One region of the Idiomarina sp. X4 genome, then DNA from elsewhere that is predicted to be linked to it. Evidence: predicted binding sites of a transcription regulator. Region 1 holds the regulator's gene; each other region holds the start of a gene.
What was found. The regulator sigma-54, encoded in region 1, starts transcription at its own class of promoters, with help from an activator protein. The targets are predictions, from matches to a motif close to GTTGGCACGNNNNTNGNNT.
Positions count from the first base shown of each region.

Region 2: flgA (flagellar basal body P-ring formation chaperone FlgA) is a predicted target of sigma-54. The motif match lies at 1,866-1,884, and genes of this name have one in related genera.
Region 3: CWC33_RS05670 (DUF4168 domain-containing protein) is a predicted target of sigma-54. The motif match lies at 2,420-2,438, and genes of this name have one in related genera.

Region 1 covers NZ_CP025000.1:774,980-779,166, forward strand. The annotation lists gene lptA (lipopolysaccharide transport periplasmic protein LptA) at 1-193, shown strand, start outside; gene lptB (LPS export ABC transporter ATP-binding protein) at 196-921, shown strand; gene CWC33_RS03720 (RNA polymerase factor sigma-54) at 943-2,403, shown strand; gene hpf (ribosome hibernation promoting factor) at 2,430-2,717, shown strand; gene ptsN (PTS IIA-like nitrogen regulatory protein PtsN) at 2,721-3,191, shown strand; gene rapZ (RNase adapter RapZ) at 3,182-4,033, shown strand; gene CWC33_RS03740 (HPr family phosphocarrier protein) at 4,026-4,187, shown strand, end outside.
Region 2 covers NZ_CP025000.1:398,746-402,932, forward strand. The annotation lists gene CWC33_RS02030 (CheR family methyltransferase) at 1-786, opposite strand, end outside; gene CWC33_RS02035 (chemotaxis protein CheV) at 900-1,832, opposite strand; gene flgA (flagellar basal body P-ring formation chaperone FlgA) at 1,995-2,720, shown strand; gene flgM (flagellar biosynthesis anti-sigma factor FlgM) at 2,811-3,134, shown strand; gene CWC33_RS02050 (flagellar protein FlgN) at 3,134-3,535, shown strand; gene CWC33_RS02055 (LPP20 family lipoprotein) at 3,594-4,073, shown strand; gene CWC33_RS02060 (flagellar assembly protein FlgT) at 4,187-4,187, shown strand, end outside.
Region 3 covers NZ_CP025000.1:1,176,123-1,180,309, reverse strand. The annotation lists gene CWC33_RS05680 (sigma-54-dependent transcriptional regulator) at 1-828, opposite strand, end outside; gene CWC33_RS05675 (sensor histidine kinase) at 828-2,315, opposite strand; gene CWC33_RS05670 (DUF4168 domain-containing protein) at 2,485-2,856, shown strand; gene CWC33_RS05665 (acetolactate synthase large subunit) at 2,987-4,187, shown strand, end outside.

The DNA.
Region 1 (4,187 bases):
CGAACAACGTCTCGAGCTCAGCGGGGACGCGAAAATCTCTCAGGGCACAAGCAGTTCAAGCGGTGATACGATCGTCTACGACTTAGCCGCACAGACGATCTCTGCAAGCAGCTCTGATGCCGATAACGGGCGCGTAATTACGATATTTACGCCGAAAACAAAAGACGACAAAACCGACAACGAGAACCCTTAATTATGGCCACCTTACGAGTCAAACATCTTGCCAAAAGCTTTAAGCGTCGTCAGGTTGTAAAGGACGTTAGCCTGGAGGTCAGTCAGGGCCAGATTATTGGGCTCTTAGGGCCCAATGGTGCGGGGAAAACAACGACGTTTTATATGATTGTCGGCTTAATCAACAGCGACAAAGGCCAGATTTTACTAGACAAAGACGACCTAACGTCTCTGCCAATGCATGAGCGTGCTCGCCGCGGAATTGGTTATCTACCGCAAGAAGCATCGATTTTCAGAAAGCTGACCGTGCGCGATAACCTGATGGCGATATTAGAAACCCGTAAAGAGCTTTCAGCGGACGCTCGCGAAGAACAGCTCGACTCGCTTCTTGAAGAGTTCAATATTGGTCATATTGCGAACAGTCTGGGGATGAGCTTATCCGGCGGTGAGAGACGTCGTGTCGAAATTGCCCGCGCCCTTGCCGCAGAGCCCACGTTTATTCTTCTGGATGAGCCCTTTGCAGGCGTCGACCCAATTTCGGTTATCGACATTAAGAAAATTGTTGAACATTTAAAGCAGCGTGGTATTGGTGTACTTATTACAGACCACAATGTCAGAGAAACCTTGTCCGTTTGTGAGCATGCGTACATTGTTAGTCACGGAGAACTTATTGCCAGCGGAGATGCAGAAAGTATATTATCGAATCAACAGGTTAAAGATGTTTACCTCGGTGAGCAGTTCACCCTTTAACGTGATACCGGGACGATAACCATGAGACAAAGTCTGCAGCTAAAAATTGGTCAGCAACTGACCATGACGCCTCAGTTACAACAAGCGATACGCTTGCTGCAGCTTTCTTCGCTCGACTTACAGGCTGAAATTCAGGACGCGCTGGACAATAACCCGTTACTGGAAGTTGAAAGCGAACAACCTCATGACGGTGACAGCACCGACTCCCCTCATTCGTCAAATAAAGACGACAGTCAGCGTGAAACCTCCGATGTTATAAAAACTCAGGAAATGCCAGAAGACCTCCCTGTGGACAGCACATGGGATGATACCTATTCATCGTCGACTCCTGCTACCGGAGCGGCCTCAAACGGCAAATCCTACGACGGTGACTATGAGGTGTACCAAGGCTCAACGAGCGAGTCTTTGCAAGACCATCTGATTTGGCAAATGCAACTGTCGCACTTTTCTGAAGAAGACACTGCGATTGGCGAAGCCATTATCGAAGCCATTGACGACAATGGTTATTTAACAACGAATATTGAAGACATTATTGAGTCTGTGCGCTTACCCGAGGTTGGCGAAGAAGAAGTCTGCATGGTACTCAAGCGCATCCAACACTTTGACCCAGTCGGTGTCGGCGCACGTACCGTCAGCGAGTGCCTGGCGATTCAATTACGACAACTGGACGACAGCACGCCGTTTAAGCTCGCTGCTATCACTCTGGTTAGCGAGCATATGGACTTGCTGGGCAACCGAGACTTCCGCAATATCCAGAAAAAGCTCAAATTAACCGAAAATGACTTACGTGAAGTCATGCGGCTGATTCAGCAAATGCACCCGCACCCGGGCGAACAAGTTGCTCAACAAGAAGTTGAGTACGTGATTCCTGACGTTGCGGTCATGAAAAAGAATGGTCGCTGGGTGGTCGAATTAAACCCGGATAGCGTACCTAAATTAAAGGTCAATGAAGAATACGCGGCACTGAGTAAAGCGGCGAAGTCCTCGGCAGACAGTCAGTACATTAAAAACCATACACAGGAAGCGCGTTGGTTTATTAAAAGTCTGGAGAGTCGCAATGAAACGCTGTTGAAAGTTGCCAACTGTATTGTTCAGCGCCAGCAGGGCTTTTTTGAGTACGGTGAAGAGGCCATGAAACCAATGGTACTCAATGATGTCGCTGAAGCCGTGGAAATGCATGAAAGCACCATTTCACGGGTAACAACGCAGAAGTTTCTGCACTGCCCACGAGGCATTTTTGAATTAAAATACTTTTTCTCTAGCCATGTCAGTACAGAAGGTGGAGGTGAGTGTTCAAGTACCGCAATACGTGCTTTAATTAAGAAGTTAGTCGCTGCAGAAAACCGTAGCAAACCATTAAGCGACAGCAAAATCGCTGAACTGATAGCCGAGCAAGGCATCAAAGTAGCGAGGAGGACAATTGCGAAGTACCGGGAATCACTGAATATTCCCTCATCGAGTCAACGCAAGAGTCTTTTATAACTTGTAAACTGCAGAAGGAAGACGTTATGCAAATTAATCTTACTGGTCATCATATCGATATCACTGAGTCTCTACGTGAGTATGTGGACACAAAATTTGCTAAGTTAGAGCGCCATTTTGACCATATCACCAACGTTCACGTCATCCTTAATGTTGAAAAAACGAATCAAAAAGCGGAAGCTACCGTGCACCTGAACGGCGGCGAGATTTTCGCTGACTCTGTTCACGATGATATGTACGCAGCCATTGATGGTTTAATCGATAAGCTTGACCGTCAGGTTATTAAACACAAAGAAAAAATGAAAAAGCATTAGTCCATGCAAATAAGTGAGTTGTTAAGCCCCGACTGCACCAGGTGTGCAGTCGAGGGTGCAAGTAAAAAGCGGTTATTAGAAACCATTAGCCAAATTGTCGCGCCAAAACTGTCAGGCATTACTCGTCATGACATTTTTGAAAGCTTGGTTAACCGTGAACGCTTAGGAAGTACCGGTATTGGTTTAGGTATTGCTATTCCTCATGGGCGACTCGCTAAAGCCAGCCATCCGGTTGCGGTGTTATTGACGTTAGACGAGCCAATCGAGTTTGACGCGATTGATAACCAACCTGTGGACATTATTTTTGCGCTGTTAGTGCCAGAGTCAGAGCATGAAAATCATTTGCAGACATTAGCAGCCGTTGCCCGTCGCATGAATGACAAAGACTGCACCCGCGCGCTTCGGAACGCTGAAAGTGACAACGCACTTTATCAATTATTTATTGGGGAAGGTGAAGATAAGCCATGCAACTGATTATTGTCAGTGGTCGCTCGGGATCGGGTAAAACTATCGCCCTTCGAGTACTCGAGGATCTTGGCTTTTACTGCGTCGACAACTTACCCATTAGCCTACTTCCCACGCTGGTTCATGCGGTCATGGAGCAGTATTCAAAAATTGCCATCAGCATTGACGTTAGAAACCTGCCCGAACATTCGGAAGAGCTGCTTGACTCGCTAAACTTTTTACCCAAAGGGGTTGAACCAGAAGTACTGTTCATTGATGCCGACGACAACACCTTACTAAAACGCTTTGGTGAAACACGCCGTTTGCACCCGCTCTCACAAAAGGAGTTACCTTTAGTTGATGCGCTTCAGGCAGAACGGAAGTTGCTCGAACCAATTATGGAGCGCGCCACCTGGCGCCTGGACAGCAGCGACTTATCGTTACACCAGTTAAGTGAAGAAGTGCGCGAGCGTGTGCTCGGCCGAGCAGACAAAAAACTGATTATCGTTTTTCAGTCTTTTGGTTTTAAGTATGGACTGCCGAAAGACGCTGATTTTGTATTTGATGCACGCATATTACCAAACCCGCACTGGCAACCTGAACTGAAGTTGCTAACCGGCTTAGATGCAGACGTACAGCATTATTTTCGCCAACAGCCGTTGGTCACGAAGTTTGTCTATCAGCTCGAAAACTTTTTAGGCACTTGGCTGCCTCACTTTCAACGCAGTAACCGCAGCTATTTAACGATTGCGACAGGCTGTACTGGTGGGCAGCATCGCTCCGTTTATATTTCACAGCAGTTAGCGGAGCGCTTTGAACAAAAATCAGTGAAAGTTCAGGTTCGTCACCGGGAGTTAAAGCAGCATGAGTAAAGCTTGCAAGACGCTTGTTATACGCAATAAACTGGGCCTTCATGCTAGGGCTGCGACCAAACTTGCGCAGCTCACACAGTCATTCAAGTCAGAAATTACCGTTCAGCAGGGTGAACAATGCGTTAACGCTGCCAGTGTGATGTGCTTAATGCTG
Region 2 (4,187 bases), 380 kb from region 1:
GTCATCGGTTAAGCCTGAAATAGACTCCGATGCGCCAAGAATGAGATAGCCGCCTGGATTAAGTGATTGCCGGAATTGGGCAATTATTTTCCGCTTTACTTCCGGGGAGAAGTAAATAAGCACATTGCGGCAAAAAATAACATCGAATTTGCCGAGTAATGAATAACTGTCCAGTAAATTCAGGTGCCGGAAATGAATGTGCGTCTTTAAGTTATCCCTTACTTTCATCGATCCTGGCTTGCTACCATCGGTAAAGTACTTCTGCCTACGTTCTGCCGATAACCCCCGTGCTAATGCCAGGCTGTCGTATTCGCCAATACCACACTGTTCGAGCACTTTGTTGGAGATATCGGTTGCCGTTATTTTGATGCCACTTCTGAGAGCGCCGGGATTTTTGGCTTTGAATTCATCATAAGTAATGGCAATGGAGTACGGCTCTTGCCCAGAGGAGCATGCTGCTGACCATATTTTTAACGGTCCCGTATGGTTTTTGTATTCAGCAAAAATACGGTCATGCAAAATTTGGAAGGGATAAGTATCACGAAACCATAAGGTTTCATTCGTTGTCATGGCGTCAATAACTGCCGCCCGTAGGGCACGTTCACTGATTTTCATAGAACGCTTTACCAACTCTGACAACGAGTCAATATTAAAGCGCCCCATTAACGGGCTGAGCCGACTTTTGACCAAGTACAGTTTGCTTTCACCCAGCACAATACCGCACTGGTGCTCCAGAAACTGACGAAACTCTTGGTATTCCGATAAACTTAATTCGCGATTCGACACGTTATATTAACTGCTTCCGTTTCAATTTGTTCTTTTGCTATGCCGTAGCCTGATGCTATTACGTCAGGAGCATCTCACCTGATGCAATAGCATCAGGCTACAGTTTATTTCTCTCAGGCTACGACGGTATTAAGCCATTTTTGAACGGCTGTCGCCAGCTCATCGGGATGAAATTTTGCAATGAAATCATCAGCGCCGACTTTCTTCACCATAGCTTGATTAAAGACACCACTCAATGATGTGTGCAAAATAACATGAATATCACGTAAATCGGGATCGGCTTTTACCTCTGCAGTCAGTGTATAACCATCCATGACCGGCATTTCTACATCGGAAACAATAACTGGCACATGCGTGTGTGCGCTACCACCAAGTTCTTTTGCTTTATCTTTCAGATATTCGAGTGCTTCCTTTCCGTTCTTCCTGACTTCAAGGTGAATGCCTAAAGATTGCAAAGCGCGCTTTATTTGATTACGCGCCACAGACGAATCGTCAGTGATGAGAATGGTCAAATCTTCTTTAGCGACATTGATCTCTGCGTTAGCGACTTCTTCACTCACATCGGAGTTAATGGGTACGATATCAGCTAAAATACGCTCGACGTCAATAATCTCAACTAACTCGTTCTCAATTTCTGTCACTGCGGTCAGGTAAGCGTCGCGCCCGGCCCCTTTCGGCGGTGGCATAACATCTTCCCAATTAATATTCATAATGCGGTCTACACCACCAACCAGAAATCCCTGAACAGTTCTGTTGTATTCAGAAATAATGACGAAGCGGTTTTCAATGTCGGTAATAGCCGGACCACCGGTTGCCATACTCAAATCAATAATGGAGATAGCCTGACCTCGAATATGTGCGATACCTCTTACAAGCGGGTTTCGATTTGGCATTGCCGTTAACTTAGGACAAGGTAAAACTTCTCTGACCTTAAACACATTAATTCCGAAGCGTTGTTTCCCTGTTAACCTGAACAACAATAACTCCAGTCGGTTTTGTCCGACCATTTGTGTGCGCTGATTCACTGAATCGAGAATACTGGCCATGCTTCACTCCTGTAATATGGCAGGCTACCTTACTTCGGCACGGTATTTGCTTAAACCACTACCAGCAAATATGTATTGGTCGAGCCGCCGAACTTTTGACGTTATACCGTTTTTTTCGGCAGGCAGCCAGATAACCTTAGTAGATAACGTCAGGATATTTTTATGATAGTACGTAAATCGCTGTTGATCAGTTCGCTTTTTGCAATAACGATTTTGCTCTTGGGCTTTACCCCAAATAATGCGCTGGCACAAAGTAATGACGTACGCCTCGATTATAAGGCATTACAGACTCTGGCGCATGATTTTGTTCGCTCTCGGGTCAGTGCACCGGAAAGTGGGCGCATTGACGTTGTTGCGAATAACCTGGATCCCCGAATGACAGCAAAGCGATGTTCAGCGGCACCAGAGGTTGGCTTAGCGAGCAACGCAAGATTAGATGGCTACACAACCGTAGAAATTAAGTGTGCTTCCGCAAACGGTTGGCGAACCTATGTGCCGGTCAGAATTTACCGCTATAAAAATGTGGTCACCGCATCAGGTCCTATGTCTCCGGGCCAAATGATTAGCGAAAGTGATTTGACCTTTGCCGAAGTCGACCTAAACCAAATACGTTCAAACGTTTATACAACGAAGGAACTATTGGTTGGCGCTCGCGTCAAAAAGCGCATTGGCGCCGGTCAGGCAATTCGACCAAGCGATACCTGCCTTGTTTGTGAGGACCAAACGGTTACAATAGTGGCTAAGAATAAGGCATTAAGAATTACCGCTGACGGAAAAGCGTTAGCTGACGGCTTAAAAGGCGAATCGGTTGTTGTGAAAAACGCCCGCTCAGGCAAGTCGATAGAAGCGGTTGTAACAGGGCTGAACGAAGTCACCGTCAACCTTTAAAATACTTTACAAAAAAGTGGATTTTTTAGTTAAGTTTTTTCGGATATGGTCGATAAATAACCGAGACTTACTATCTAGCGAGGCAACACAATGGCTATTAACATTAATAATGCTGGACTGAAAAACACCAGTATCGATAACAAATCAAGTAATCGCCAGGTTCAAAACGGCCAGGCGGGTAATTCTGCATCAGTTTCTCAGAAAGGCGGTGACGCGGTTTCCTTGACCAACGAAGCGCAACAACTGGGCGGATTGCAGGAAAAGGCCATGAATAGCAGTGGTATCGACCAAGCTAAAGTGGACAGAATTAAAGCAGAAATTGAAAGCGGCTCATACAAAATTAATGTTGAGCAGTTAGCGTCAAAACTTGCGCAGTTTGAATCTGACCTTTTCGCTGGCGGTAACGACGAATAATGACGGAAGTCGCGTCGGTTAACCAATTGCTGGATGACATGGCGGAGTCGCTAGATAGGCTGGCTTTGCTGCAACAGCGTGAGCTAAATGCCATTGTCGATCGCGAGCATGTTAACGTTCCTGCTATTACTTCCGAAAAAGAAAAAGCTCTGGCCGAAGTGACACGCCTCGACACTTTGTTGTCAGAGCACCCCGATAAAGACACGCTGAAAGAAGACCCTCAGTTAGCCACTGCGGTTGAGTCTATTAAGCAAACCCTTGCCAATATCCAACACCAAAACCAAGTCAATGAGCGTGTTGTTCAATCCACTCTGAACAGCATTGATCAGCTCAAGCAAAGTATTTTACAGTCAGCCCGCAAAGACTCTCTTACCTACAACAGTAAAGGCAAAATTCGTTAAAGAATTCTGCGTTTCAGCCGTTATAACGATTAGTACGTTTTAGTCCGTAGGGGTCGTTATGACAAAGCAAATTTTGACATTGGGTATTGTCCTTTCATCAATGGTTTTAAGTGGCTGTGCGGCTTATAACAACCTTGTGTACGATCAAAAGCACGTCGAATGGGAAACTCAAACGCCTGACACCTTTCCGGTATTAAACGCGGTTGGCTATGCGCCTATTGAAAAGCAATCAGGTGACTCGGCTCAAGTGAAAGACCTAAACGCGATGCGTGCCTCTAAGCTGGCTGCGTATCGCGAACTTGCGGAACAAGTTTATGGACAACGCATTGCCGGCAGCAGCTCAGTGGAAGACTGGGCGTTGAATAACGATAGCTTCCAAGCATCGGTTGACGGCGTTATTCGTGGCGCCGAAGTCGTAAAGACATATACTGTTGGCGAGTATTACGCAACAGAACTGCGCTTAGACTTCGAAAAAGTTCACCGCTTGTATCAAAGTACTAACCGACAGCAAAAAGTAAAACGCGTTGTATATTATTAAGAACGCATTTAGCCTATAGTTTGGCAAGGTTCTTGCAGTTAATTTCAGAGAAAGCCACATAAGACAAAGACCGACAATAAATCGACACTTTGGATGAATCTGGGATACGACACA
Region 3 (4,187 bases), 400 kb from region 1:
GCGAACGTTCACTTGCTCTTCTTTATCGCTACCAACAGCTCTTATAGTACCTTCTTGTAATACACGCAATAATTTGGCCTGGAGCGCCATCGGCATTTCGCCAATTTCATCAAGCAATAAGGTGCCGCCATCAGCTTGTTTTAAAAGACCCTGACGTTTATTCTGTGCGCCGGTAAAAGCGCCTGCAGCATGGCCAAAGAACTCACTTTCCATTAAGTCAGCAGGAATGCCCGCACAGTTAACGGCCTGAAACGGTTTGTCAGCTCTGTCGCTCAGTTCATGCAGGGCTTTAGCGACTAGCTCCTTACCAGTGCCACTTTCACCGGTAATAAGGACACTGCCACCCGTTGGCGCAATGTGCTCTATTTGGTCATAAAGCTTACGCATGGCGGGGCTTTGTCCTACCAGGCCACCGGGACCTTTCTGCTGCTGTTTGTAACGTTTCAGCTCCCGCTGCAATGAACGATGCTCTAATATCCGATCAACGCTCAACAGTAGGTGCTCGATATCCAGCGGTTTAGTCAGAAAGTCATCGGCACCTTTTTTCAGCGCATCCACCGCCTGGTCAACTGTACCAAATGCTGTTATCAGCAGCAGTGCCGGTGGGTTATCCTGCTGTTTTAAGCTTTCCAGCAAAGTGAGCCCTGACTTTCCCGGCAGTCGTATGTCGCTGACAATTAAATCGGGACTTGCCTTGCTGCATTGAAACTCTTCTAAGCTTCCCCAGGCGCTCACCTGGTAGCCTTCCGCTTCAAGCTCTTCGACCAAAAGCTCCTGCAAAGCTGGGTCATCTTCAACCACACCAATGACAGCTTTAAGTACAGCCATTATTGTTCTCCTATCACTGACCTATCAGCCAGGCTCGACGACGGTAAGCTTAAAATAGCTCGACAGCCACCCTTGTCATTATTCGTTAACGTCAGTTCACCCTGATGATCACTCAATACATGTTTCACTATGGTCAGACCCAAACCGGTTCCTTTACCTTGTGGTTTATTAGTTTCAAACGGGTGCAGAGCTTTTTCTTTCATATTTTCTGGCAAGCCCTCACCGTCATCGTCGATAATAATATTCAAGGTATTGCGGTTATCGAGTTCGGCGTGCAAGTGCACTATATGTTTTGCTGCCTGTAACGCATTGCGCATGACATTCACCAACGCCAGTTCAAGCCGCTTACTATCCACTTTTAACGTGACATCCGGTAACTCACCCAGCTCGACTTTAGCTGAGCCTTTATCTTGCTCAAACTGAATACTGGTTACTGCCGTTTCAACCAAAGACTGAAGCGATAAGGTTTCTCTCTGCTGAACCGGTGTTCTGGAGAATGCGAGAAGCTGATTCACCAACCCGGTTAGGCGTTGCACTTGACCACGCACCGCTTGCAGCTGACGCTGACTTTCTCCATCTTTGTGGGTTCTTAAAAGGCGACTGGCGCGACCATCTATTACGGTGAGTGGCGCCCCAAGTTCGTGTGCTACTCCACTAGCGACACTACCGATAGCCGCCATTTTTTCCTGTTCGCGCAATGCCTGCTGAAGTGAGGTTTCGTGCTGACGTCGCTGCTCTAGCTCCTTTTCGGCATTTTCAATACTGTCTAGCATTCGATTCAGCCCCTGAGCAACTTCCTGCAATTCGGAAGGACCTTCAGGTTCTACACGCGCGTTGCGGTTACCTTCCGCCACTTGCAGCATCGCGTCTTTCAGTTTGACAACGTGTCGCCCCACACCTCGATAATGACCGAATACTAATACGGCGATAGTAATAACGGCAAAGGCGCCCCAGGTTAACCAGGCATATTGGCTAAGTTCTTCGAAAGACTCATCAAAGTCACTGGCTCGGCGGTTAATTTGCAATAACCCGATAATTCTGCCGCCTCTGTCCACTATAGGAAGGAACTGTGAGAAAACATCACGTCCTTCTACCCGTCGGTAATCATCCTGTTTTATTCCGGTTTGCACCGTTTGTAACGCTAACTGACTATTACTTAAATCGGTTTCCGTTACCCCCGCCTCAGCAACTTGCTCGCCGTAAACGTTGTAAACCGATGCGCCGTAAACACGGCCGATACTAAAAACAGAGTCGAGGTTAGCTTGTACTGTATCTAAGTCATTATTAACCAACGCATCACTAATCGGTAAGCTGATAGCGCGCCCCAAAAGCTCTAAGTCGCTTTTTAAACGATCATTAGCTTCCTCTGAAGCAACCTGTAAGCCCACACTGATAGCTATGCCCGAAATAAGCAGCATGGGGAAAACGACGTAAGCAAGTAAGCGGCGTTGCAAACTAGAAAGCGGCCATCTGTATACTTTTGTCACACTCTCCTCCTTTGGCTGTGTACTCAGGATACACATTTTCCAAAGCGTCTGCCTTAAAGATTACTTATCAAACAAAAAGCACATTAATAACAGTATCTTATAGAGTTGGCACAGTCTTCGCTTTAAATAGTGCGTTAGTCAATCTGACAGAATCAACAAGGAGATTATCATGCAAAAGACAATCATCGCATTAGCTACGGTATTCGCACTGGGTAGCACTGCCGCTATGGCACAGCAGCAACAAGCGCAAGACACCATGGCACAACAACAGCAAACCCAGGAAATTACCGAAGGTATGCTGGTTAAATTTGTTTCAGCAATGGAAGAAGTACAGGGCGTTACTGAAAAATACCGTGCAAAATTCCAAAATGCAGAAAACCAGGAAGAAGCTCGTAATATTCAACAGTCTGCTCAGCAAGAAATGATTGCAGCGGTTGAAGATGCGGGTCTGACGCCTCAGCAGTACAACATGATCATTCAACAAGCACAGAATGATGAAGAATTACGCGCTCGCTTAGAAGAGTTAACGTCTGACTCTTAATTCGCTTTAATGTAAAGCTGTTACAAAATCCGCAATCAGTTTGGTCTGATTGCGGATTTTTTTGATCATATCTCCTATGCTTTACGTAACTCATTAAACTAAAAAGAATTAAACGCAAGGAGACAGCGACGTGAAAGCATCCGATTTATTCGTAAAAGCTCTGGAGAACGAAGGTGTTGAATACGTTTTCGGTATTCCGGGCGAAGAAAATCTGGACCTATTAGAGTCTCTTTCAAAATCTAATATTGAGCTTATTCTAACACGCCACGAACAAGGTGCCGGCTTTATGGCTGCCACTTATGGCCGTTTAACAGGTAAACCGGGCGTTTGTTTATCGACGTTAGGGCCTGGTGCAACCAACCTGGTGACGCCAGTAGCCTATGCGCAACTGGGCGCTATGCCAATGGTGGTTATTACCGGCCAAAAACCGATTAAAGAACGTCATCAGGGTCAGTTTCAGATTATCGACGTTGTCGATATGATGACGCCCATTACCAAATACACACAGCCTATTATCAGCGCCAGCAGTATTCCGTCCCACGTTCGGGAAGCGTTTCGTCGTGCAGAAGACGAGCGGCCAGGTGCGTCTCACCTAGAGTTGTCTGACGACATTGCGCGCGAAGAAGTTAACGCTAACCCAATAACGCCAAGCTTCTCGCGCCGTCCCATTACTGAGCATAAAGCGGTTCGTCATGTTCTGCAGCTGTTAAAAGACGCGAAACACCCTGTGCTGCTCATTGGTGCTGCGGCAAACCGCAAAATTACCGCGAAAATGCTCAGAGCTTTTGTCGACAAAACCGGCATTCCATTTATTACAACGCAAATGGGTAAAGGGGTTATTAATGAAGATCACCCTCGCTGGTTAGGTAATGCTGCGGTATCTGACGGTGACTACCCGCACCGAGCAATAGAAAAAGCGGACTTAATTCTGAACGTTGGCCATGATGTTGTTGAGAAGCCTCCGTTTATGATGAAAACCGGCGTCAACGACGAAAGAAAAGTAGTTCATATCAACTTCCAGGGCGCCCAGGTAGACTCGGTCTACTTCCCACACGCCAGTATGATTGGTGACATTGGTAATAGTATTTGGCAGCTAAAAGAAGGCATTGAACCGCAAGAGCACTGGGACTTTGACTTTATGCTGAAGGTTCGCGACCACATGCGGGATCATACCGATGAAGGCGCCGACGACAGTCGTTTCCCTATTTTACCTCAACGCTTAGTCGAAGACGTGCGGGAAGTCATGCCGGACGATGGCGTTATTGCACTGGATAACGGCATTTATAAAATTTGGTTTGCCCGCAATTATCCCGCTCGCGAACCCAATACCG